Regions from separate parts of the Rhizobium sp. B230/85 genome, predicted to be linked through region 4. Evidence: predicted binding sites of a transcription regulator. Region 4 holds the regulator's gene; each other region holds the start of a gene.
What was found. The regulator LexA, encoded in region 4, represses DNA repair genes until DNA is damaged. The targets are predictions, from matches to a motif close to TGTTCNNNNTGTGTTCNG.

Region 1: a site for LexA is predicted at 3,690-3,707, ahead of J5289_RS05070 (ATP-dependent helicase). Genes of this name have one in related genera too.
Region 2: a site for LexA is predicted at 4,167-4,184, ahead of J5289_RS04430 (DNA recombination protein RmuC). Genes of this name have one in related genera too.
Region 3: a site for LexA is predicted at 2,359-2,376, ahead of J5289_RS09140 (DUF5680 domain-containing protein). Genes of this name have one in related genera too.

The regions. Positions count from the first base shown of each region.
Region 1 covers NZ_CP072156.1:1,068,348-1,074,190, reverse strand. The annotation lists gene secD (protein translocase subunit SecD) at 1-1,103, shown strand, start outside; gene J5289_RS05085 (hypothetical protein) at 1,345-1,563, opposite strand; gene J5289_RS05080 (VOC family protein) at 1,795-2,253, shown strand; partial or broken gene J5289_RS29155 (phospholipid methyltransferase) at 2,272-2,376, shown strand; gene J5289_RS05075 (SMP-30/gluconolactonase/LRE family protein) at 2,673-3,545, opposite strand; gene J5289_RS05070 (ATP-dependent helicase) at 3,795-5,843, shown strand, end outside.
Region 2 covers NZ_CP072156.1:934,843-940,685, forward strand. The annotation lists gene J5289_RS04410 (DUF1150 family protein) at 1-169, opposite strand, end outside; gene J5289_RS04415 (Hsp20 family protein) at 219-650, opposite strand; gene J5289_RS04420 (nucleoside hydrolase) at 892-1,830, shown strand; gene J5289_RS04425 (ribokinase) at 1,970-2,869, opposite strand; gene J5289_RS04430 (DNA recombination protein RmuC) at 2,917-4,110, opposite strand; gene J5289_RS04435 (globin-coupled sensor protein) at 4,319-5,824, shown strand.
Region 3 covers NZ_CP072156.1:1,887,279-1,893,121, reverse strand. The annotation lists gene dnaE (DNA polymerase III subunit alpha) at 1-1,374, opposite strand, end outside; gene J5289_RS09145 (hypothetical protein) at 1,733-2,320, shown strand; gene J5289_RS09140 (DUF5680 domain-containing protein) at 2,429-2,893, shown strand; gene J5289_RS09135 (ABC transporter ATP-binding protein) at 2,906-3,589, opposite strand; gene J5289_RS09130 (lipoprotein-releasing ABC transporter permease subunit) at 3,606-4,919, opposite strand; gene proS (proline--tRNA ligase) at 4,937-5,843, opposite strand, start outside.
Region 4 covers NZ_CP072156.1:2,106,546-2,112,388, reverse strand. The annotation lists gene eno (phosphopyruvate hydratase) at 130-1,404, opposite strand; gene kdsA (3-deoxy-8-phosphooctulonate synthase) at 1,552-2,397, opposite strand; gene J5289_RS10285 (VOC family protein) at 2,394-3,278, opposite strand; gene lexA (transcriptional repressor LexA) at 3,444-4,163, shown strand; gene J5289_RS10275 (ComEC/Rec2 family competence protein) at 4,144-5,843, opposite strand, start outside.

The DNA of each region.
Region 1 (5,843 bases), 1.0 Mb from region 4:
TCGCCGTTACCATGGGTCTCGGCCTGATCATCTCGATGTTCACCTCGGTCGCCTTCGTGCGCGTCGTGATGATCGCCATCGCCCGCCGCCGCAAGCTGAAGGTCATCAACATCCAGTCGATGTTCCGGTTCTCACCCTACGACCGGCACATCCAGTTCATGAAGGCCCGCTTCTTCGGCGTCGCAGTGTCGGCGATCCTGTCGCTCGCCTCGATCGGACTGTTCATCTATCCGGGCCTCAACTACGGCGTCGACTTCCGTGGCGGCATCCAGATGTCGGTGAAGACGCAAGGGACGGCCGATCTTTCGACGTTCCGCGAAGGCCTGAACACACTCGGCCTGGGTGAAATCACCCTGCAGTCGTTCGGCGACAAGAACACCATTCTGGTCCGCGCCCAGCGCCAGGATGGCGGCGAGGAGGCCCAGACGGCAGCAGTTACAAAGCTGAAAGCCGAAGTCACCAAGATCGACCCGACAGCAACGGTCGAAGGCACCGATGTCATCGGCCCGAAGGTTTCGGGCGAACTGGCCTGGGCAGGTATCCTGTCGGTGGTCATCGCCAGCTTCGCGATGCTGTTCTACATCTGGTTCCGCTTCGAATGGCCGTTTGCCGTCGGCGCCATCGTGACCTTGGTGCTTGATGTCACCAAGCTGGTAGGCTTTTTCGCCATCACCGGCCTCGACTTCAACCTGACGGCCATTGCCGCGGTGCTGACGATGGTCGGCTACTCGGTCAACGACAAGGTCGTCGTCTACGACCGCATGCGTGAAAACATGCGTCTCTACAAGTCGATGCCCTTGCGCGAGATCATCGACAAGTCGATCAACGAAACGCTCGCCAGAAGCCTTTACACCAACGCTACCGCATTCCTGGCGCTGGTCCCGATGGCGATCTGGGGCGGCAGCGCCGTGTCGAGCTTCGCCATTCCGATGGTGTTCGGCATCCTCGTTGCCGGTGCATCGTCGATCTTCATCGCAGCGCCGATCCTGCTGTTCCTCGGCGACTGGCGCACCCGCCACCGCGCAGTTACCGTCGCAAACGACGCCAAGGCAGCAGAAGCCGAAGCGGCCAAGCCGAAAAAGCAGCTTCCGGCAGCGGAATAGAAAAGAAAGGGCGCCCCGGCAGGAGGCGCCCTTTAACTGAAATGTGGAATATTTTCTGTCGCAAATGTCTGTCGCGAAACTCCCACTTTTGCGAGTGGCTTTTGCGACAGAAATTCCCCTGAAAAGTCAGGGATCGATGATCTTGTCGAGGATGTTAGGATATTTGCGACAGCACGTCCGCTTTGCGTCAAAAGCAGTCATCGCAGTAAGCCGTCGGCTCCACGGGACCGTTCGATATTCATTAATTTGGAAGGTCGTCGCACAGATAGTCGTGTGTTCTGGTGTTTGGATACGCAGCAGAGGAAAGAGAAAGCCACCACTGACGCGATGGTGCCTGCGCAAGGCTGAGCGGGAACATCAGAGTTTCGCTCTTCAAAAAGAACGATATTTTCTGCCTTTCATCGAAGAAAGAAATTTGAACCTGCTGAAGGATAAAAGGAGTGGTTTTTTGGCCTGGCATAACGAATTCCGGCCAAGCCCTCCGGTGGATACTCAGTCTCTGCATTTGCTGGCTGGGTTAATTCTCATTTCGATGGTAGGCGGAACATGCGATTTATTATCTTCATTTTGCTGAATTAACTGACTTGAAGTGATGCTCCGAACGGTGTCGAGAGACGAAAGAAAGTTCGTAAGGCTATCGAGCCGTCGCTAGATCGGGCAGACGTAACTGGTAGATATGTGAGGATTAAAGATGGCCGAAGATGCCGGCGTAGTAGCTGTGGACCACACGGGCTTCTCGGTCGCCTCGTTGGAGGAGGCGATCCAGTTCTGGACTGAGGCGATGGGTTTCGACCTTGCTCGCCGAGGAGAGATGGGTGGGGAGTTTCTACGGGAGGCTACCGGGGTTGACGACCCCCGTTGCCGAATGGCGCTGGTGACGGCTCCAAATGGCTACCCTATCGAGCTTCTCGAGTATTCGACAGGCCGTACGCTGGGCCAGACACCTCGTAGCGCGGGTGCGATCGGCGCCGCTCATATCGCCTTCACGGTTAAGGATATCCGCACGGCGATCGCGCGGGTTGAGACGGCGGGGTGGGCAGTGAACGGTTCGCCGCAGCCGATACCAGCCGGCCCCCGATGCGGAACAATGGTCGCGTACATCTCCGGCCCGGATGGTATCACCATAGAGCTGATGCAGCCGCCTGCTTAGTGGAGGATTGCTGATACTTTACTCCAGCGGCTGGGGCTCAAGGCTATTCGCATCAGCACCACCTATGCAAACCTGCCGCCTGCAAGCGTATATCGCATCATGAGGACGACAGTCGCCGCATGAACCGGACAGCTTGCACACCCTGGCTTGTCCGCTTTGGGCCAAAAGCAGCCTTTCACCTTTGTCGCAAATCTTCCAATTAATGCGACAGTTTTGCGGCTGAACTTTTCGACGTCGCAAAAACCAATGTTTTGCGACGGGTGAGTCCCCAGGATGCTTCACGAAGATATTTCCGGCAAGACAAACCGCCCGAAACACCCATGCCGGAAGGGATTCGGCACCAGTCTCTACCTGGGTTCCATATTTCGGTTAGGGGCTGGCCGGCAGGAGGCGCCCTTTTTCTTTACTCCATAGCCGGATCAGATCTTTGGACGGTGCAGCGGCAGCCCCGGCTTGGGCGCCGGGATGCGCTCGATGGCGCCGTGCTCCTGTTCGGTGATCAGCACCTGCTTGCCATCGACGGTGAAGGCGACGTTGCTCGGCAACGTGCCGTTGGTGCGGATATGGCCAGAGAGCTTGCCGGACGTGTCGATCAGGCAGATGTCGCCCTGGCCATACACGGCGCAATAAAGCGTGTCGTCACGATCGAAGGCCAGGCCGGCCGGTCCCTTCAGGCGCGTACCCATCGGCGAGCGCAGGGCGTGGGCAAAGATTTCCTGCCGGCCCCCGAGCACCTGACGATAGATATTACCGGTCAGCATCTCGCTGTAATAGAGCAAGCCGTTCGAATCGAAGGCAATGCCGCTCGCCAGCAGCAGGCCCGCCGCCAGCGACCGGAGCACGCGTCCGTCGGCTGGATCGATCTGGTAGATGCAACCATTGTAGGGCGCATTCAAAAAGTCCGGCCGGATTGTTTGGCCGATGACGAGATCGGCGATCCGAACGCCGGCGTCGCTCATGTACAAAAGCCCGTCCGGACCGAAAGCGAGATCACGCGGCAGGACGAAGGGTCCCGTCTCGCTGCCTTCGATCATCTGGAGCATCCGACCTTCGGGCGACAGGCGCACCAGCGAGTTTTCCGGACCGCCGGCCACCCAGAAGCAGCCATCGCCATCGACAGCCAACCCGGACGGACGTCCGCCCGGTCGGCAGATTTCCCGGCGTTGGCCGTGCGGTGCGATTACCGATACGCATCGGCGACCGTCTTCCATCTCGACACATGCAATGCGCCCATCCTGCAGTCCGACCGGCCCATCAGGCTGGTGTAACCCGACTGCAATCGTCTCATTCATTCCGACGCATCTCCCGGGGCACGCAATAATATTAAAGACATTGCTAACCTTTCCGATTCGTTAAGTAAACGAAAGCCGACCGCCGCCATTCTGCGCGTCGTTGCGTCAAACCGGCCCAAGCTCGCTTGACAGTTTTCGCCGATTCAGAACATTTAACGAACATTCGGGCAATCTAATGGTGCTTCGAAAATCTTCGGAAATACAATAACGGCATGGCAGCGGCCGCTCCGGAGCAATAGAGGAGAGCCAATGAACGCCGCCTATCTGGAAAAACTCAATCCCGAGCAGCGGCTGGCCGTCGAGCACGGCACCGACATCGACGGAAGCCATGTGTCCGGCCCCCTGCTGGTGATCGCCGGCGCGGGCTCCGGGAAGACCAACACGCTCGCCCACCGCGTTGCCCACCTGATCGTCAAGGGCGCCGACCCGCGCCGTATCCTGCTTATGACCTTCTCGCGCCGGGCTGCTGCCGAGATGGGCCGCCGCGTCGAGAAGATCTGCGCCCAGGTGCTCGGCCCGAAAGCCGGAATCATGACGGATGCGCTGGCCTGGAGCGGGACATTCCACGGCATCGGCGCGCGCCTGCTGCGCGACTATGCCGAACAGATCGGCCTCGACCCAGCGTTTACGATCCACGATCGCGAAGACAGCGCCGACCTGATGAACCTGATCAGGCACGACCTCGGTTTTTCGAAGACCGAGAACCGCTTTCCGACCAAAGGCACCTGCCTTGCCATCTATTCGCGCGCGGTCAATTCCGAGACGCCGCTGGACCAGGTTCTGCGCGATGTCTTCCCATGGTGCGCCACCTGGGAAAACCAGCTGCGGGAACTCTTTGCCAGCTATGTCGAGGCGAAGCAGGTGCAGAACGTACTCGATTACGACGACCTGCTGCTTTACTGGGCACATATGGTGCATGAGCCGCTGATCGCCGAAGACATTGGCAACCGGTTCGACCATGTGATGGTCGACGAGTACCAGGATACCAACCGGCTGCAGTCCTCGATCCTGATGGCGCTGAAGCCCGGCGGACAGGGCCTTACGGTTGTCGGCGACGACGCCCAGTCGATCTACTCCTTCCGCGCCGCGACGGTCCGCAACATCCTCGATTTCCCCGCATCGTTTTCGCCGGCCGCCCGTATCGTCACGCTCGACCGCAACTATCGCTCGACGCAGCCGATCCTTGCCGCCGCCAACGCCGTCATCGATCTGGCCTCCGAGCGTTTCACCAAGAACCTGCGCACCGAGCGGACGTCGGCACAGCGCCCGAAGCTGGTGACCGTTCGCGACGAGGCCGACCAGGCCCGCTACATCGCCGACATGGTGCTTGAAAACCGCGAGGGCGGCACCATCCTGAAACAGCAGGCCGTGTTGTTCCGGGCCTCGCATCACTCCGGCCCGCTGGAGATCGAACTGACGCGGCGCAACATTCCGTTCGTCAAGTTCGGCGGCCTGAAATTCCTCGACAGCGCCCACGTGAAGGACATGCTGGCCGCCCTGCGCTTTGCCCAGAACCCGCGCGACCGCGTGGCCGGTTTCCGACTGATGCAGCTTCTGCCCGGCGTCGGGCCGTCGACAGCACAAAAAGTGCTCGACCGGATGGACGACGAGGCGAGCCCGATTACCGCGCTGACCGAAATCCCCGCCCCGCCTCGCAGCGGCGATGACTGGACCAGTTTTGTCGAGACCTTGCAGGCGGTGAAATCGGGCAAGGCCGGCTGGCCGGCTGAAATCGGTCTGGTGCGGGAATGGTATGCGCCACATCTGGAGCGCTTGCACGAGGATGCAGCGACACGGCAGGCGGATCTTCTGCAGCTCGAACAGATCGCCTCGGGCTATCCCTCGCGGGAACGTTTTCTGACCGAACTGACACTCGACCCGCCGGATGCGACGAGCGACCAGGCCGGAGTTCCGCTGCTCGACGAAGATTATCTCATCCTCTCGACGATCCATTCCGCCAAGGGCCAGGAATGGACCAAGGTATTCATGCTGAACGTCATCGACGGCTGCATTCCCTCCGATCTCGGCGTCGGTACAAGCGCCGAGATCGAGGAGGAGCGTCGGCTGCTCTACGTGGCGATGACCCGCGCCAAGGACAATCTAGACCTGGTGCTGCCGCAACGCTTCTTCGTCCACGGCCAGAACGCCCAGGGCGACCGCCACGTCTATGCCAACCGCACCCGCTTCATCCCGGCAACGCTGCTGCAGTTCTTCGAAGTCTGCGGCTGGCCCACCGCCCGCTCAGGCTCACCCGCCGCCCAGCAGGCACGGCAGATCCGGGTGAATGTCGGCGCGCGG
Region 2 (5,843 bases), 1.2 Mb from region 4:
CGGCGCCGAAAAGGGCCCACAGATCAACTGTGGGATCGATGTCCGGAGCTTCCGGGAAGCAACGGGACACTTCCTCCTGGCGGATCTTGCGGACATAGGCGACTTCGCCGCTGCCGAGCGATACGAGTTCGTTTTCGGTGAGGCGTGCGGTGGCTTCTTTGAGTAACATTTCCCGTTCCTCCAGCGTGGGGGACCAACGGCTCGGATTCGCCGTTGCCTTACTCTGGGACCGAAATGTTAATTTTCTTCACCCCACGCGGCGGTTCCGGTCTGATAAGATCGACCGAAAGCAAACCGTTTTTCAATGCCGCGCCAAGGACATGCATCCCTTCGGCCAATACGAAGACGCGCTGGAACTGCCGGGCGGCGATGCCCCGATAAAGATAGTCACGTGCCTCCTGCTCGATCTGCCGGCCGCGAATGATCAGCTGGTTTTCTTCCGTTGTGACTTCGAGTTCGTCCTCGCTGAAGCCGGCAACGGCAAGCGTGATGCGCAATCGCTCCGGTTCGCCAGTTGCCGGTTCGGCCTGCATTCGCTCGATATTATAGGGTGGGTATCCATCGCTGATCTTGGAAATCCGCTCGAGGGTCTTTTCCATGGCGTCGAAGCCCAACAGGAGAGGGCTGGCAAAAGGCGTCATACGGCTCATCTCTACAAGTCCTTGGTTGTCAAGCGACCCTGCCGGACCTGCATCTCAGCATCCGGATGGCCGCAATATGGGCATTGCCTGCTTTCGGCGCAAGCACGTCGCCTGACGCAATCGGAATCCAACGGCATATTCGCTGCCCCTATGGTTGCAGCGCTTGCTTGACAAAGGCAGTTCGAATGGCGTCAAAAAGGGGTGGAAGAGGCGCAGGGACGCCGCAGTGACAAGGGAAGAGGACGCGCGTTTGGCAAGGAAGATCATCATCGATACCGATCCGGGACAGGACGACGCAGCAGCCATCATGCTGGCGTTCGGCAGCCCGGAGGAGCTTGAAATTCTCGGTATCACCACCGTAGCCGGCAACGTGCCGCTGCCCATGACCAGCCGCAATGCGCGGATCGTCTGCGAGCTTTGCGATCGCCGCGATATCAAGGTCTTTGTCGGTTGCGACCGGCCGATTGCCCGGCCGCTGGTGACTGCGGAGCACGTGCACGGCAAGACGGGGCTGGATGGTCCGGAGCTTGCCGAGCCGACGATGGCGCTGCAGCCGCAACACAGCGTCGACTTCATCATCGAAACACTGTTGCACGAGCCCGCGGGCACGGTGACGCTTTGCACCCTCGGCCCGCTCACCAATATCGCCACGGCCTTCCGCAAGGCGCCGGGAATCGTCGGTCGCGTTCAGGAACTGGTGATGATGGGCGGCGGCTTCTTCGAGGGCGGCAACATTACGCCGGCCGCCGAGTTCAATATCTTCGTCGATCCCGAGGCGGCCGACATCGTTATGCGGTCGGGCGTGCCGGTGGTCATCATGCCGCTCGATGTCACCCATCAGCTGCTGACCCGCAAGGACAGGGTCCGCAAGATCGCCGACATCGGCACCGCGCCGGCCAAGGCCATGGCCGAGATGCTGGAATTCTTCGAGCGCTTCGATATCGAGAAATACGGCTCAGACGGCGGCCCGCTGCACGATCCGACCGTCATTGCCTACCTGCTGAAGCCAGAGCTTTTCGACGGCCGCACCTGCAATGTCGAGATCGAGGTCAGTTCGGAGCTGACGATCGGCATGATGGTCGTCGACTGGTGGCACGTGACAGATCGCAAGCGCAACGCCCGGTTCATGCGATCGGTCGACGCCGACGGATTTTTTGCGCTGCTTACGGAGCGCTTTGCGCGGATCTGAGAATTCGGAACAGAGTTTAAGGCCGCCGGATTGTCCCGGCGGCCTTTGGTCATTTAGGTGGAGTGCCACCTTTTATAGCACTGCTAAGTTCGTCATAAATTCCGGGCGGAACTACACCAGATTATCCGTGAGACACCGATCAGAGCCTCGCGGCGACCGATTCGGCCAGGGGTATCGATGGCTGAGCTCCGGCTGAAAGGCAGGCGAGGGAGCCGGCGACGGCGGCGCGACGGAGTGCGGCCTCGAAGTCGAGCCCTTGGTCGAGGCTGGCAGCGAAATAGCCGCAAAACGTGTCGCCGGCACCGACCGTGTCGACGGGCTCGATGACGAGGCCCTTGGCGCGCGACAGTACGCCGTCCCTTATGGCAACCACGCCATCGCCACCCAGAGTGACGATCAGCGTCTGCCCGGTTTCCCCATGCAGGCGGGTCATTGCCGCTTCACGATCGGTAGCCGTCATTCCGTCCTGGCCTGCCAGAAGCTCGAATTCCGTTTCGTTGGCGATGACGATGTCGGCTAGCCGCCCGAGCCGTTTGGCATCTGATGTCAGCGGCGCGAGGTTGAGGATCGTCCGGATACCGGCGGCCTTGGCAGCGCCAAGCGCCGCCTCCACCGCATTCCCGGGCACCTCGAGCTGCAGCATGAGGATATCGCCGGCCTTCAGTCCGGCCACCGCAGCAGTGGCGTCTTCGGCGGTGACGGCACCATTCGCAGCGGGCACCACAACAATCACGTTTTCACCGTCGCCGCCGACAAGGATGAGTGCCGTCCCGGTTGGGCCCTCGACATGCTTTACCGCGCCGAGATCGGTGCCGGCTTCTGCCAGCAGCGCCAACGCAGGCTCGGCAAAGCCATCGGTGCCGACAGCGCCGGCCATGCGCACCGTTGCGCCGGCGCGGCGGGCGGCCAGCGCCTGGTTTGCACCCTTGCCGCCGGCAGCCGTTGCAAAGCCGTTGCCGGCAACGGTTTCCCCGGGCTTCGGCAGCCGGTCCGTGGTTGCAACGAGGTCCATGTTGATGGAGCCGAATACTGTGATCATGGGAATGCCTGCTCTGCTGGAATATCGGCGCGACACTGCCGAAGCGCTTAGTCCTCGTCAACCACCCTCAGCTTCAGAAGTCCAGTACGGCTTTCGACTCCGCGTGATGGTTCTGCCGGCTCGCGTACCGCCTCGGAGTGCTCTGTCAGGTCCAGTGCCTCGATCTTCTGGCCGCGCCTCGCAAGCTTCGAGGAGGACGTGGCAATCATCTCGACATCTTTCTGGGCAGCGGAGAAATGTCCCTGGAGTTTGGTGACGCGCTCATCGAGACGACCGAGATCGGCCATCAGCAGCGCCACTTCGCCCTGGATGAGATGCGCCTGCTCACGCATCCGCTGGTCCTTCAGGACAGACTGGATCACCTGGATCGACAGCATCAGCAGGGACGGGGAGACGATGACGATCTGCGCGCGGTGCGCTTTCTGGATAACACCCTCGAACTTTTCGTGAATCTCGGCAAAGATCGATTCCGATGGTACGAAGAGAAAGGCAGTGTCCTGGGTCTCGCCCTGGATCAGATATTTTTCGGAGATATCGCGGATGTGGACTTCCATGTCGCGGCGAAACTGCTGGCCGGCGATGCGTACCATTTCCGGGCTGGAGGCCGCGCGGATGGCGTTCCAGGCTTCCAGCGGGAATTTTGCATCGACCACCAGCGGCGGCAGTCCGTTTGGCATATGGATGATGCAATCGGGCCGCGACCCGTTGGACAGCGTGTGCTGGAAGGCATAGGCGCCGAACGGCAGGCCGTCGGCAACGATGGTCTCCATCCGTGCCTGGCCGAAGGCGCCGCGCGTCTGCTTGTTGGACAGGATCGCCTGCAGCCCGACGACATCCTTTGCAAGCGACTGGATATTGGACTGTGCGGCATCGATGACCCCGAGCCGTTCCTGCAGTTTCTGCAGGTTTTCATGCGTCGATTTTGTCTGTTCGTTGAGCGTGCTGGTCACCCGGTGCGACATCCCGTCGAGACGCTGGTTGACGGCGTGGTTGAACTCCGCCTGGCGACTGCCGAACACCTCGGTCATCGTCGCCAGACGGCCCTGCATCTCGGCCTGCAGCCGCAGCATCTCCGCCATCCGTTGTTCCGCCTCTGCAGCGCGAAAATCCATCTCGTCGTCGCTCTGCCTTTTGCCGGCACTGCGGACCAGCAGGATCACGATGACAAGAACGAGCAGGCCGACCGCGCCGTACAGCAACTGCACCGTCTGGAAGTCGGAACCAAAAAGGGAGATCGTCATGGCATCCTGGCGATAGTTGGAGATCGCCGGACTATAACGCCAGTCAGGGTAAAAGCCAGATCAAAACGTGAACAATGTAAACTGTCCGTATCGGGCGAAATCTGGGTAACAAAGTTAACGGATGGTCAATGCAAATCGGTCAAGTCTGGCAGATTGCCTTTACCCTGCACGCTTGGCGTGCGGAAGCCTCATTCAGACCGAGATCAAGATGAAAGCTGCGCCCGATACATCCACCCTCAGACAACGCCTGGACTTCATCGAGATCGACGACGCCACCCGCGAGACCCTGCGCGAACTGCGCCCGACGCTGTCGGAGCTTCTCGGCGGCGCGCTCGACAAGCTCTATGCGAAGATGGGCAGGACACCCGCGATTTCCCATTTCTTCCGCGACAAAGCCCACATGGATGGCGCCAAGGCGCGCCAGGAGAGCCACTGGGGACATCTGTCGAATGGCCAATTCGATGCCAATTACGTGGCCGGCGTGACTGCTGTCGGCAAGACCCATGCGCGCATTGGCCTCGATCCCAGCTGGTACATCGGCGGCTACGCCCTGGTGCTGACGGAATTGATGCATGGCATCCTGCACAAGCATTGGCCATCGCGCTTCGGCAAACGCCACGCCCCAGGCTTGTCGAACAAGCTGGCGGCCGTCGTCAAGGCGACTTTCCTCGACATCGACTACGCGATCTCCGTCTATCTCGCCGAACTGGACGAGAAACGCCAGGTCCTGGAGCAGGATCGAACCCGCGCCGAAGCCGATCAGCGCATAGCCATGGAGCATTTGAGCCGCGGCCTCGAATCTCTGTCCAAGGGTGACTTCGAGGCGGTATTGCCGGAGAACCTCCCGGGCGCCTTTCAGAAGATGGCCAGCGACTACAACAACGCGGTAGCGGCTCTCCGCCATTCCATCGGTGGTGTCCGCGCTACGTCCGAAGGGGTGCTGAGCGGCACGGACCTTATGTCGAAGGCGACGGATGACCTTTCCATGCGCACGGCGCAGCAGGCCGCCGGCGTCGAGCAGAGTTCTGCAGCACTGCAGCAGCTGGCCGTCAGCGTCGGCCAGACGGCGTCTAATGCGGCCAGGGCCTCCGTCGCCGTAGGCGAAACCCAGCAGCAGGCGAAAAGCTCGGGCGATCTGGTCAACAGCGCCGTTGCCGCCATGGCTGAAATCGAGAAATCCTCCACCGAAATCTCGAAGATCATCGGCGTCATCGACGAGATCGCCTTCCAGACCAACCTTCTGGCGCTTAACGCCGGCGTCGAGGCAGCCCGGGCCGGCGATGCCGGAAAGGGCTTTGCCGTGGTGGCGCAGGAGGTGCGGCAGCTGGCGCAGCGCTCGGCCAGTGCCGCCAAGGAGATCAAGGACCTGATCTCGCAGAGCTCGACCCAGGTCCACGCCGGCGTCACCATCGTGTCCAGCACCGGCGTCGCTCTTGCGGACATGATCAGCCGGATCGACGGCGTCAACAAGTTTGTCGGCGACATTGCCGCTGCTGCCAAGGATCAGGCAATCGGCGTCGCCGAGGTCAGTGCCGCCGTGCGCAACATGGATACGATAACCCAGCAGAACGCAGCGATGGTCGAACGCACCTCTGCCGAGACACGGCACCTGCGCAATGAGGCGAATACTCTGGTCGCCCTTCTCAGCGGCTTCAAGACGCAAGCCGATATCCGCAATGGCAACATGCAGGGCGAGAAACGTCGGGCGGCCTGAGCGGTCATCAAACATGGCC
Region 3 (5,843 bases), 220 kb from region 4:
GGTGATGATCTGCGCCACCTGCTCGCGGCCGTATTTCTTCTGGACGTAGCGGATGACTTCTTCGCGCCGGTCCTGGCAGAAGTCGATGTCGAAGTCTGGCATCGACACACGATCGGGATTGAGAAAGCGTTCGAACAGCAGCGAGAAACGCAAAGGATCGACGTCGGTGATGGTCAGGGCATAGGCCACCAGCGAGCCCGCACCCGATCCGCGCCCGGGACCGACCGGGATATCCTCGTTCTTCGCCCACTTGATGAAGTCGGCAACGATCAGGAAGTAGCCCGGAAAACCCATGCGCTCGATAACGCCGAGTTCGAATTCCAGCCGGTCGCGATAGACCTGTTCGTCATAGCCCGGCGCCGTGCCGAGCGTCGCCAGCCGCATGTCGAGCCCTTCGACAGCCTGGGCCCGCAATTCAAGCGCCTCGGCGCGTTCGGCCTCCTTCGGATCATCGCTGGCACCGGTAAAGCGCGGCAGGATCGGCTTGCGGGTCTGCAGTACGAAGGCACAGCGCTCGGCGATCTCGACGGTGTTAGCCAGCGCCTCCGGCAGATCGGCAAACAGCTTCGCCATCTCGGCGCGGCTTTTCAGATAGTGGTCCGGTGTCAGGCGAAACCGGCTGTCGTCCGAGACGATCGCATTATGGGCGACGGCCATCAGCGCATCATGGGCATCATAGTCGTCGCGGGTCGGAAAGAAGGCCTCGTTGGTGGCGACCAGCGGCAATTCGTGCTCGTAGGCGAGTGAAATCATGCGTTGTTCGTGGCGGCGATCATAGGTGCCGTGGCGCTGCAACTCGACATAGAGCCGGTCGCCGAAAAGCGCCTTCAGGCGCAGCAGCCTCGCCACCGCCTTCTGCGGATGGCCTTCCTTGATTTCGATATCGACGGGCCCACCAACGGAGCCGGACAGCGCGATCAGGCCGTCGGTACCGATCTCCTCCAGCCAGGACGCCTTGACGTGCACAGCTTGATTATTGTCGCCGCCGAGATAGGCGCGGCTGACGAGATCGACCATGCGCTCGTAGCCGGCGTCGCTAGCCGCAAGAAGCACGATGGCAGGCAGCTTGGCGAGCCCCTGCTGGCCGTTGCGCTTCTCGCCCTCGACGGCATCTTCCATGTCGATCGAAACCTGGCAGCCGATGATCGGCTGCAGACCCTCGTCCATTGCCTTCTGGGAGAACTCGAGCGCGATAAACAGGTTATTGGTATCGGTGATCGCCAGAGCCGGCTGGCTGTCGCTTGAAGCCTTGGCGAGGATCTTCTTAAGCGGCAAAGCGCCTTCTAGAAGCGAATATGCCGAATGCACACGCAGGTGCACGAACTCCGGCGACGATCCAGAATGTCCGCCCTGCCTGTCAGTTGCCTCTGCCATGATAAGCCCTTCCGCATGCCCGAATGAATCGGTCCTATTGTCGGCATAGCGGCTGGCAAAGTCCAGAACAACTCAGGTCGGCAAGACCACGTGGCGGTGGTCGTACCCGAAAACTTACATCGCCATGACGATGATCGACAGGCTGGTGACGAACATGACGATGGAGGCGAAAGCGGCGACGTCTCGAATAATATCGGTCATTGGGCCTCTCCGGTGTTGTTATGTTCCTTATATGTTCCCTTTATATTCACCTGTCAACAGTATTTTCTGCGAGCTTGATTCAAATGCCGCCATGCTAGGCCCCATGACTGGGACGCGCACCGACGCCATGCTATGAGCGTGCGTGGAGGAGATGATTATGAAAAATTTGGCCTTGGCGCTGCTCAGTGCCGCCTTATGCGTGTCGAGTGCGTTTGCCGGCGATATCGGGCCGGGAAAGATCATCGGAGCTGCGATCGGCGACTGGAACAGGGACGGCAATGCTGACCTCGCCCTGCTCATCGCCCCTGAGGAAGACGGCGACGACATCGGCATCTACATCTACCTGCGCGACAAGGAGCATCTTCTTCTACATCTCGCCGCAGCAGCACCGAACAAGGTATCCGGCAATACCAGTCTCGACGGTATGTTCGGCCGGGACCCGGGCATATCAGCGCTGCCCAACGGATCGATCTCCGTCCATTCGGAAAACAGCGGTGGCGGACGCGACCGCTGGGAGCAGACGCTGACGATCGCCTATCGCAACGCGACATTCGTCGTCGCCGGCTTCACCTACACGCATCACGACACGCTGGATCCCGAAAGCAGCGGCACTTGCGACTATAATGTGCTCAGCGGCAAGGTCAGCAGCGGTGGCAAGGAACGCAAAGTCGACGCGAGGACAGCCGCAGTTGCCGACTGGGCGGATCAAACCGCCATGGACGCGTGTGGCATCCGCGATGAATGAGCGTCGGGACAATTACAGCGCCTGCAGTCAGATGCCTTTGTTCTTATTTTGTTCTTTACATGGCCGCGTGAAAATGCAACCCTGAGAATGCATCCTGGGGGAGAAGTTATGGATCCGGCGCTGCTGAATGACTTTATCGTCGTGGCGAAATCGCAGACTTATGTGGCCGATGCGGCGAAACTATCTTCCTGTCGTCCGGGGTCTCACGACATCGGCTATGAGCGCGGTCGGTGGCGTTATCTCGACAGCTATTTTGGAGGCTCCGATTTTGCCGGCCAGGAGGTGGCGTGGTTATCAGGCAAGCCCGTCTGGGCAATGAATTATTTCGGGAAGATCATCGAGCCCGCACTGATCGATGCAGTGAAGGCAGGCTGCGTCATCAAGGCAGCGTTGCGGCATCTGTATGTCGAGGAGAAGCGGTTCCTCGGTGGGTTGCAGTTCGACCATGACTTCGGTCGCTACACGGACGAGAGTAGCGGTGATTGCACCCATTTCAGCGGGCGCGAGCATATCATCGTAGACGGCCGCACCGCCTATGAACTCGATTATCGCGGCGGCCTCATCGTGCCTTGACCGGCACGACGATCAGAATTCGACGACCTTGCCGCCCGAGATTGTAACGCGACGGTCCATGCGGGCAGCGAGATCGTGATTGTGGGTGGCAATCATCGCCGCCAGACCAGATTGGCGCACCAGCGCCTCCAGGGCATCGAAGACGTAGTGGGCGGTGCCGGGGTCGAGATTGCCCGTCGGTTCGTCGGCGAGAAGCACCAGTGGCGCATTGGCGACGGCACGGGCGATGGCGACGCGCTGCTGTTCGCCGCCGGAGAGTTCGGCTGGGCGGTGCTCGCCGCGATGGCCGACGCGCATGTAATCGAGCAGTTGGCTTGCCCTGACCCGGGCTTCCTTCTGCGTCAGTCCGGCGATCATCTGCGGCATCATGACGTTCTCGATGGCCGAGAATTCAGGCAGCAGGTGGTGGAACTGGTAGACGAAGCCAATGTCGTTGCGACGGATGGCCGTGCGCTTCTCGTCGGTGAGGTTGTTGCAGGGATTGCCGTTGATCGTCACATCGCCAGCATCCGGCTGCTCGAGCAGGCCGGCGACGTGCAGCAGCGTTGACTTGCCGGTGCCGGACGGGGCGACGAGCGCAACGATTTCGCCGCGATGGAGCGCGAAATCTGCGTCCTTCAGGATAGAGAGCATGGTCTCGCCCTCGCCATAGTGGCGATCGATGCCGGTCAGCTGAAGCACGACGTTGGATTTCATGGAGATGCTGGCATCCTTATTCATAGCGCAGCGCCTGGACCGGATCGAGCCGCGAGGCTCGCCAGGCGGGGAAGATCGTGGCGAGGAAAGACAGACCAAGCGCCATGACGACGACGGTGACAGTTTCGCTGAGGTTCATCTCCGCCGGCAGCTTGCTCAGGAAATACAGCTGCGGATCGAACAGGACGGTACCGGATACCCAGGAGAAAAATTTGCGAATGGATTCGATATTGATGCAAACGAGAACGCCGAGCGCGACGCCACCAAAAGTGCCGACGATACCGATGGCTGCCCCGGTCATGAAGAATATCCGCATGATGGAGCCGGATGTCGCCCCCATCGTCCTGAGAATGGCGATGTCGCTGCCCTTGTCTTTCACTAGCATGATCAGGCCGGAGATGATGTTCAGCGCCGCGACCAGCACGATCATCGTCAGGATCATGAACATGACGTTGCGCTCGACCTGGAGTGCCGAGAAGAAAGTCTCGTTGCGGGCGCGCCAGTCGGTGAGATAGACCTGCCGTCCGGCTGCAGCCTCAATCAAAGGCTTGATGGTATCGACATCGTCGGGCTTGGTGACGAAGATCTCGATGGATTGGACGATGCCGGGCGAGTTGAAATAAAGCTGCGCCTCTTCGAGCGGCATGAAGACGATAGAGGAATCGTATTCGGACATGCCGATCTCGAAGATACCGGACACCGTGTAGGATTTGACGCGCGGGTTGACGCCGAATGGCGTGACGTCGCCGTCGGGGGCAATGAGAGTGATCTGGTCGCCGGCGGCCAGACCCAGCTGCTGCGCCATGCGCGAGCCGATCAGCACACCGGTGCCGGCGGCAAAGCCCACCATGTCACCGTTCTTTATGTTGCCGGAGACGGTCTTCAGCTTCTCAAGATCCTCGGCACGAATACCGCGGATCAGCGCGCCGCTACCGACGCCACCCCGGCCGGAGGCGAGCGTTTCGCCCTCCACCAGCGGCAGGGCCATGGTCACGCCGGGAACGGCCGCAAACTTCTTGGCAAGTGCCGCGTAGTCGTTCAACGGAGTGTCGATAGGCTGGACGATGACATGGCCGTTAAGGCCGAGGATACGGGAAATCAGTTCGGTGCGGAAACCGTTCATGACCGCCATCACGATGATCAGCGTCGCGACGCCGAGCATGATGCCAATGAAGGAAAAGCCCGCAATCACCGAGATATAGGCTTCCTTGCGCCGGGCGCGCAGGTAGCGCCAGGCAACGAGCCGTTCGAATGCAGAAAATGCACGCGACGGCGAGCGAGCGCCAGACGTCTTTTCCTGTTTGGCCACTGCTGCGCCGCTTACCGCCATACCCTGTCGTCCTTCGCTCAGCCCAGAAGCCGGTTGATTGCAGCGTCCATGGTCATGGTCTCGCGCGCACCGGTCTTGCGATCCTTGACCTCCACCTCGCCCGACGCAACGGAGCGTGGACCGACGATGATCTGCAGCGGCACGCCGATCAGGTCTGCCGTCGCGAATTTCGTGCCGGCCCGGTCGTCGCGGTCATCGAGGAGGATGTCCCTGCCCGCCTTGGTAAGCGTCGAATAAAGCTTTTCGCAGGCAGAATCACAGGCTTCGTCACCCGCCTTCATGTTGATGATGATGGCATCGAAGGGAGATACGGATGCTGGCCAGATGATTCCGTTTTCATCGTGCGACGCTTCGATGATGGCAGGCACCAGACGTGTCGGTCCGATGCCGTAGGAGCCCATGTGAACGAGGTGCTCCTTGCCATCGGGACCCTGTACCTTGGCGTTCATCGGCTCGGAGTATTTGGTGCCGAAATAGAAGATGTGGCCAACTTCGATACCGCGCGCGGACAGGCGCTCGCTATCGGGGATGGCATCGAAGGCCGCCTCATCGTGCATTTCGGAAGTGGCGGCGTAGACCGATGTCCACTTTTCGAAGATCGCGTTGATGCCGGCGATATCGTCGAAGTCAGTGTCCTCGGCAGGGATGTCGAATTTCACAAAGTCGCGGTGGCTGAAGACTTCCGACTCGCCGGTGTCGGCCAGAATGATAAACTCATGGCTGAGGTCGCCGCCGATGGGGCCGGTGTCGGCGCGCATCGGGATGGCGCGCAGGCCAAGCCGCTCGAACGTCCGCAGGTAGGCCGCGAACATCTTCTTGTACGAATGTTCGGCACCCTCCTTGGTCAGGTCGAAGGAATAGGCGTCCTTCATCATGAACTCGCGCGAGCGCATGGTGCCGAAGCGCGGACGGATCTCATCGCGG
Region 4 (5,843 bases):
TGCCCATACGCTGTACCCGTGTGAGCGACACTAGACGGCAGAGATTAACCGTCCGTTGACCGTGTTGCGAAATCGACTAAAAAACCGCGCCCGAAGGCGCGGTTGGTAGAAAAGCGAATGCGTCTGGTATCAGCCGCGCAGGATGGACGTGCCGGCGTAGCGGGCCTGCGGACCGAGCATTTCCTCGATGCGGATCAGCTGGTTGTACTTGGCAAGACGGTCCGAGCGCGACAGCGAGCCGGTCTTGATCTGACCGCAGTTGGTGGCGACCGCGAGATCGGCAATCGTCGAATCCTCGGTTTCGCCAGAGCGGTGCGACATGACGGCTGTATAGCCGGCCTTGTGGGCCGTTTCGACGGCGTCGAGCGTTTCGGTCAGCGTGCCGATCTGGTTGACCTTGACGAGGATCGAGTTGGCAACGCCCATCTTGATACCGTCGCGAAGGCGCGAGGAATTGGTAACGAACAGATCGTCGCCGACCAGCTGGGTGGTCTTGCCGGCCAGCTCTGTCAGCGTCTTCCAGCCTTCCCAATCGTCTTCGGACATGCCGTCTTCGATCGACAGGATCGGGTACTTGGCAGCGAGTTCGGCAAGGTATTCAGCCATGGCGCCCGGCTCCAGCGTGCGACCTTCGCCTTCGAGAACGTACTTGCCGTCCTTGAAGAACTCTGTCGCAGCACAATCGAGGCCGAGGTAGATGTCTTCGCCGGGACGATAGCCGGCCTTCTCGATCGACTTCATGATGAAGTCCAGGGCTTCCGGCGCGCTTTTCAGGCCCGGTGCGAAACCGCCTTCGTCGCCGACATTGGTGTTGTGACCCTGGGCCGACAGTTCCTTCTTCAGCACGTGAAAAACTTCGGAGCCCATGCGGACGGCATCGGAGAAGGTTTCTGCACCGACGGGGAGAATCATGAATTCCTGGAAGTCGATCGGGTTGTCGGCATGGGCACCGCCGTTGATGATGTTCATCATCGGCACAGGCAGAAGGCTGGCATAGGCGCCGCCGACATAGCGATAGAGCGGCAGGTCGGCGCTCTGGGCGGCGGCCTTGGCGACGGCGAGCGATACGCCGAGGATGGCGTTGGCGCCGAGGCGGGACTTGTTGGCCGTGCCATCCAGCTCGATCATCAGGTTGTCGATCTGGATCTGGTTTTCAGCATCGAGACCGCCGATGGCCTCAAAAATCTCGGTATCGACGGCTTCTACAGCCTTTTCGACGCCCTTGCCGTGGTAACGCGAGCCACCATCGCGCAATTCGACTGCCTCGTGGGCACCTGTCGAGGCGCCCGACGGGACTGCGGCGCGACCCATGCTGCCGTCTTCCAGATATACGTCGACTTCGACAGTCGGGTTGCCGCGGCTGTCGAGAATCTCGCGGGCGATAATGTCGGTGATTGCGGTCATGGCTGGTTCCTGCTCGCTGGTTATAATCGATTGAAATCTCTAAATCGAAGGCGTGACAATTACAATGCCATCACGCGCTTCGAATGAGGGAACGTCATAGCCGACTAAACCAAGATCATGTCAGCCTGTTGAACGCTCCCGCAGATGCTAGGCCTTGGCGATGGCGTCGAATGCCAGCAGCTTTTCGAGCAGCTTCGGCATATCTTTCAGATGCACCATGTTGGGGCCATCGGACGGCGCATGGTCGGGGTCCTCGTGGGTTTCGATAAACACGCCGGCGACGCCGACGGCAACGGCCGCGCGGGCAAGGGTTTCCACGAATTCGCGCTGGCCCCCGGAGGACCCGCCCTGGCCGCCGGGCTGCTGCACGGAGTGGGTAGCATCGAAGATCACCGGAGCGCCCATCGCCGCCATGATCGGCAGCGAGCGCATGTCGGAGACCAGCGTGTTGTAGCCGAAGGATGCGCCGCGTTCACAGAGCAGGATGTTCGGGTTACCGCTGTCGTTAAGCTTGGCCAGCACGTTCTTCATGTCCCAGGGGGCGAGGAACTGACCCTTCTTGACGTTGATGATGCGGCCGGTCCTGGCGGCAGCGACCAGAAGATCGGTCTGGCGTGACAGGAAGGCCGGGATCTGCAGGACATCCACGGTCTTGGCGACAAGGGCGCACTGCTCCTCCGTGTGGATGTCGGTGAGCACCGGGAAACCGTATTCCTTCTTCAGCTCGCCGAAGATCTCCAGAGCCGCTTCCAGCCCAAGGCCACGCTGGGCGGACAGGGATGTGCGGTTGGCCTTGTCGAAGGACGACTTGTAGACGAGCCCGATGCCAAGCGAGGCGCAGAGTTCCTTGAGCTTGCCGGCTATCGTGAAGGCATGATCGCGGCTCTCCATCTGGCAGGGACCGGCAATCAGCGAGAGGCGCTTGCTGTTGGAGAAAGTGACCTTGCCGGGGCCTTCGCCGGCGACCACGTCCGAATTTGTCGAATGGCTCATGCTGTCTCCTCGAAGGCAAACAATGCCCCCTGCCCGGGAGCGGCCTTCACCAGAATAGTGTTGCTCTTGCGTGTGTAGGTCACGCCGTTACCAGCCAAATGCGCTTCTGTCACGGAAAGATCGCGAACCGCAAAGACGATTGCCCGCCCCCGCAGGCCCGCATCTTCACCGGATGGCGCCGCCTCATAGAAGGCCTCCATCCCCTCGCCGCTCAAGATGTCGATTTCCACATTGGCTGCCGATGCTGTGATGCCAAAGGAATGCGGAGCGATTGCGGCACCATTGCCAACTTGGCTGATGAGCCCGGAAAACGCCTCCGGGCTGGCGCAGGACAGCACAATGCGCGAAATGCCGAGAACGCCGTTCGGATGCCTCTCCAGCGCGCTGCGATCCGTCGGCATCGCATTAATGCGCTCGCAGGTGAAAACGAAGAAATCCGGGGCACGCAAATCTGCGGCGAAAGCAAGGCGAAAGCCGGCAATCGATTCGGACCCGTCCGGCATGCGCATCGGCCTTTCGAACTCGAGGATCTTGCCGGCCGAGACCCCGCGGTCGCGAAAGCGCTGCTGGTCGCTTTCAGCATTGCCGGTTGCGAAGGCAATGGAGGAAAAACCATCGTCGCCGACGCGAAACCGGAAAGCCTGGTCGCGCGCGACGAAGACATTGCCGGCCAGCGCCGACGCCTCGCACTCCGAGAGACTGGCAATGCCGAGTGGCTCGAGATAGGTCTTGTCGGCGAAGAAAACGCAAGCATTTTCAGTACCAAAGGGATGCCGTGCATCGGCAGCGACAGTGAAGCCAAGCTTGCTCAGCCGCTGGCGCGCAGAGGCTATATCGCAGGTCGGCAGGACCAGATGGTCGATTGGATAGGCTGCTGTCATGGTTTGTCTCCACCCTGCGAAGCCGTCAGCGACGGCAGCGCGACATGATCTTCCAAAAATGCGATTATTCCAACGGCGTTCACAAAGATTTAGTCACTTGCGGAACACATATGGAACATATAGTGTCCGTTCTGGCTTTGTTTCGCACTTGGAGCACGAAAAACGATGTTGACGCGCAAGCAACAGGAACTGCTTCTCTTCATTCACGAACGAATGAAAGAGTCCGGCGTGCCGCCTTCTTTCGATGAAATGAAGGACGCGCTGGATCTGGCGTCGAAATCAGGTATCCATAGGCTGATCACGGCACTGGAGGAACGCGGCTTCATTCGCCGCCTGCCGAACCGGGCGCGTGCCATCGAGGTCATCAAGCTTCCCGAGGCCTATAACCCGAATGCGCAGCCACGGCGCGGCTTTTCGCCGAGCGTCATCGAAGGCAGCCTTGGCAAGACGCCGGCGGTCGCCGCAGCGCCGACAAAGCCCGCAGTCGACGACCGCAGCGGCTCCGTCTCGCTGCCGGTCATGGGCCGCATCGCCGCCGGTGTTCCCATCGCCGCGATCCAGAACAACACCCACGACATCATGGTCCCCGCCGATATGGTCGGCGCCGGCGAGCATTACGCGCTCGAAGTGCGAGGCGATTCGATGATCGAGGCCGGCATCTTCGACGGCGATACGGTCATCATCCGCAATGCCAGTACGGCGAGCCCCGGCGACATTATTGTCGCCCTCGTCGATGACGAGGAAGCAACGCTCAAGCGCTTTAGGCGCAAGGGTGCCTCCATTGCACTCGAGGCAGCCAATCCGGCTTACGAGACCCGCATCTTCGGCCCGGACAGGGTAAAGATCCAGGGGCGACTTGTCGGACTTATCCGCCGGTATCACTGACCGGTGACGTGGCATCGGTACCGGTGAAGGCCGGCTTTCGCCAGTCATAGGCTCGATGCCTCTCCCATGGACGGTCAAGGGCGCTGAACGCGGTGATGAACTTTGGCTCAGGAGATATCAAGTTGACCTCGATGGAACCTGTTTTGCGTAGCGATGCGCCGGTGTAGAGCACTGCACCGGACCGACAGAGATCAAGGCGAAGTTTGACCGGCGTGATGACAATGTCGGCGGTATCGCAGGCCGGCCCCAGATAAGCCGCATCGGAGATAGTCACCAGCATCGCGCCCGTCTCGAGCATGGCAACGCACCAATCGCGACCATGGCAGGCAAACCCGCCGTCGACCGCATTGTCCAGAGCAGTTTCCATTGCTGATCGCAATGTGGCCTGATGCTCCGCATCCATACGGGTCGAGGGGCGGCCACGAACGGAATGGGGCGGGGTCGAGTTGTCCGGCGGCAGCATTTGCGGCGGCGTATCCTCTGACACCGGCAGGGCTCGCTGCCATTGCTGATAGATGAAATCCGGGGGGCGCTCACGATTGCGCTCGAGTCTCCCCTGCCGGAACATGGCGACCAGTTCGCCATCCTCCGAAATCAGCAGTTCCGATTTCTGGAGAGACGGTTGGAAGGCGGCAAAAGTCACCGAGGCCGCAATCAGCAACGCGCCGGCATGGCGCATGGGCGTTCGCAGCACCGTCATCAGCATGAAGCCGGCAATGATGGTCGGGAAAAGTCCGCTAGGCAGGCGCGCGAAGGGCACATTGCCGCCCCATGCAGCCACCGTCTTTGCGATGACCATGACGATATCAAGTCCCCAACCGGTGACAAGCCAGAACACGCCGTCGAGGCCGAAGGGCATCATCAGCATGGCAAGCATGCCGACCGGCATGACGATGAATGACACCACCGGCATGGCGGCGAGATTGGCAACGAGGCCATAGGTCGCCAGCCGGTGAAAGTGTTCGATCGAGAAGATTGCCGTCGACGCGCCGCCGATGAACGACGTCATGGCGATGCCGGTGAAGAAGCGGCTGACCGCCCGCACCGGCATCGGTGCCCGGAAAGCAGCAAACCGCCGCTCGCGGGGCGGACGTCGCTTCCATAGCGAATAGCCGGATACAAGGGCGATGGTCGCCGCATAGGACATCTGGAAACTCGGGCCGAGGATCTGCGACGGCGAGAGCACTAGAATGGCGATAGCCGAAAGGGCGACATTGCGCAGGCTGAAGGATGGTCTGTCGAACAGCACCGCGACCAGCATGATCGCCATCATGATGAAGGCCCGTTCGGCCGATACACCGAAGCCGGAAATGAAATAATAGGCGGTGACGGTGATCAGCGCACCGACGGCTGCAATTTTCTTGGTCGGAAAAGCCTGCGCCAATCCGGGAAACAGGCTCAGTGCATGCCGGAGGCCGACATAGAAGATACCGGCCGACAAAGCCATATTCAGTCCCGAGATGGCAATGATATGAGCGAGGCCGGACACTCTTAGGGCATCCGTCGTTTCAGGCGAAATCGCCCGACGTTCGTCGTTGACCAGCGAAGCCGCGAAGGCGCCGGTGTCGCCGGGCAGGATCGAGCGGATTCGGTCGCCGATATGGCCGCGCAGCCCAGTCAGCCAGCGGTCGGTCCTTTGGAGCGTCGTTCGCTCGCTGGTGTCGTCGACGCTGGCCATCA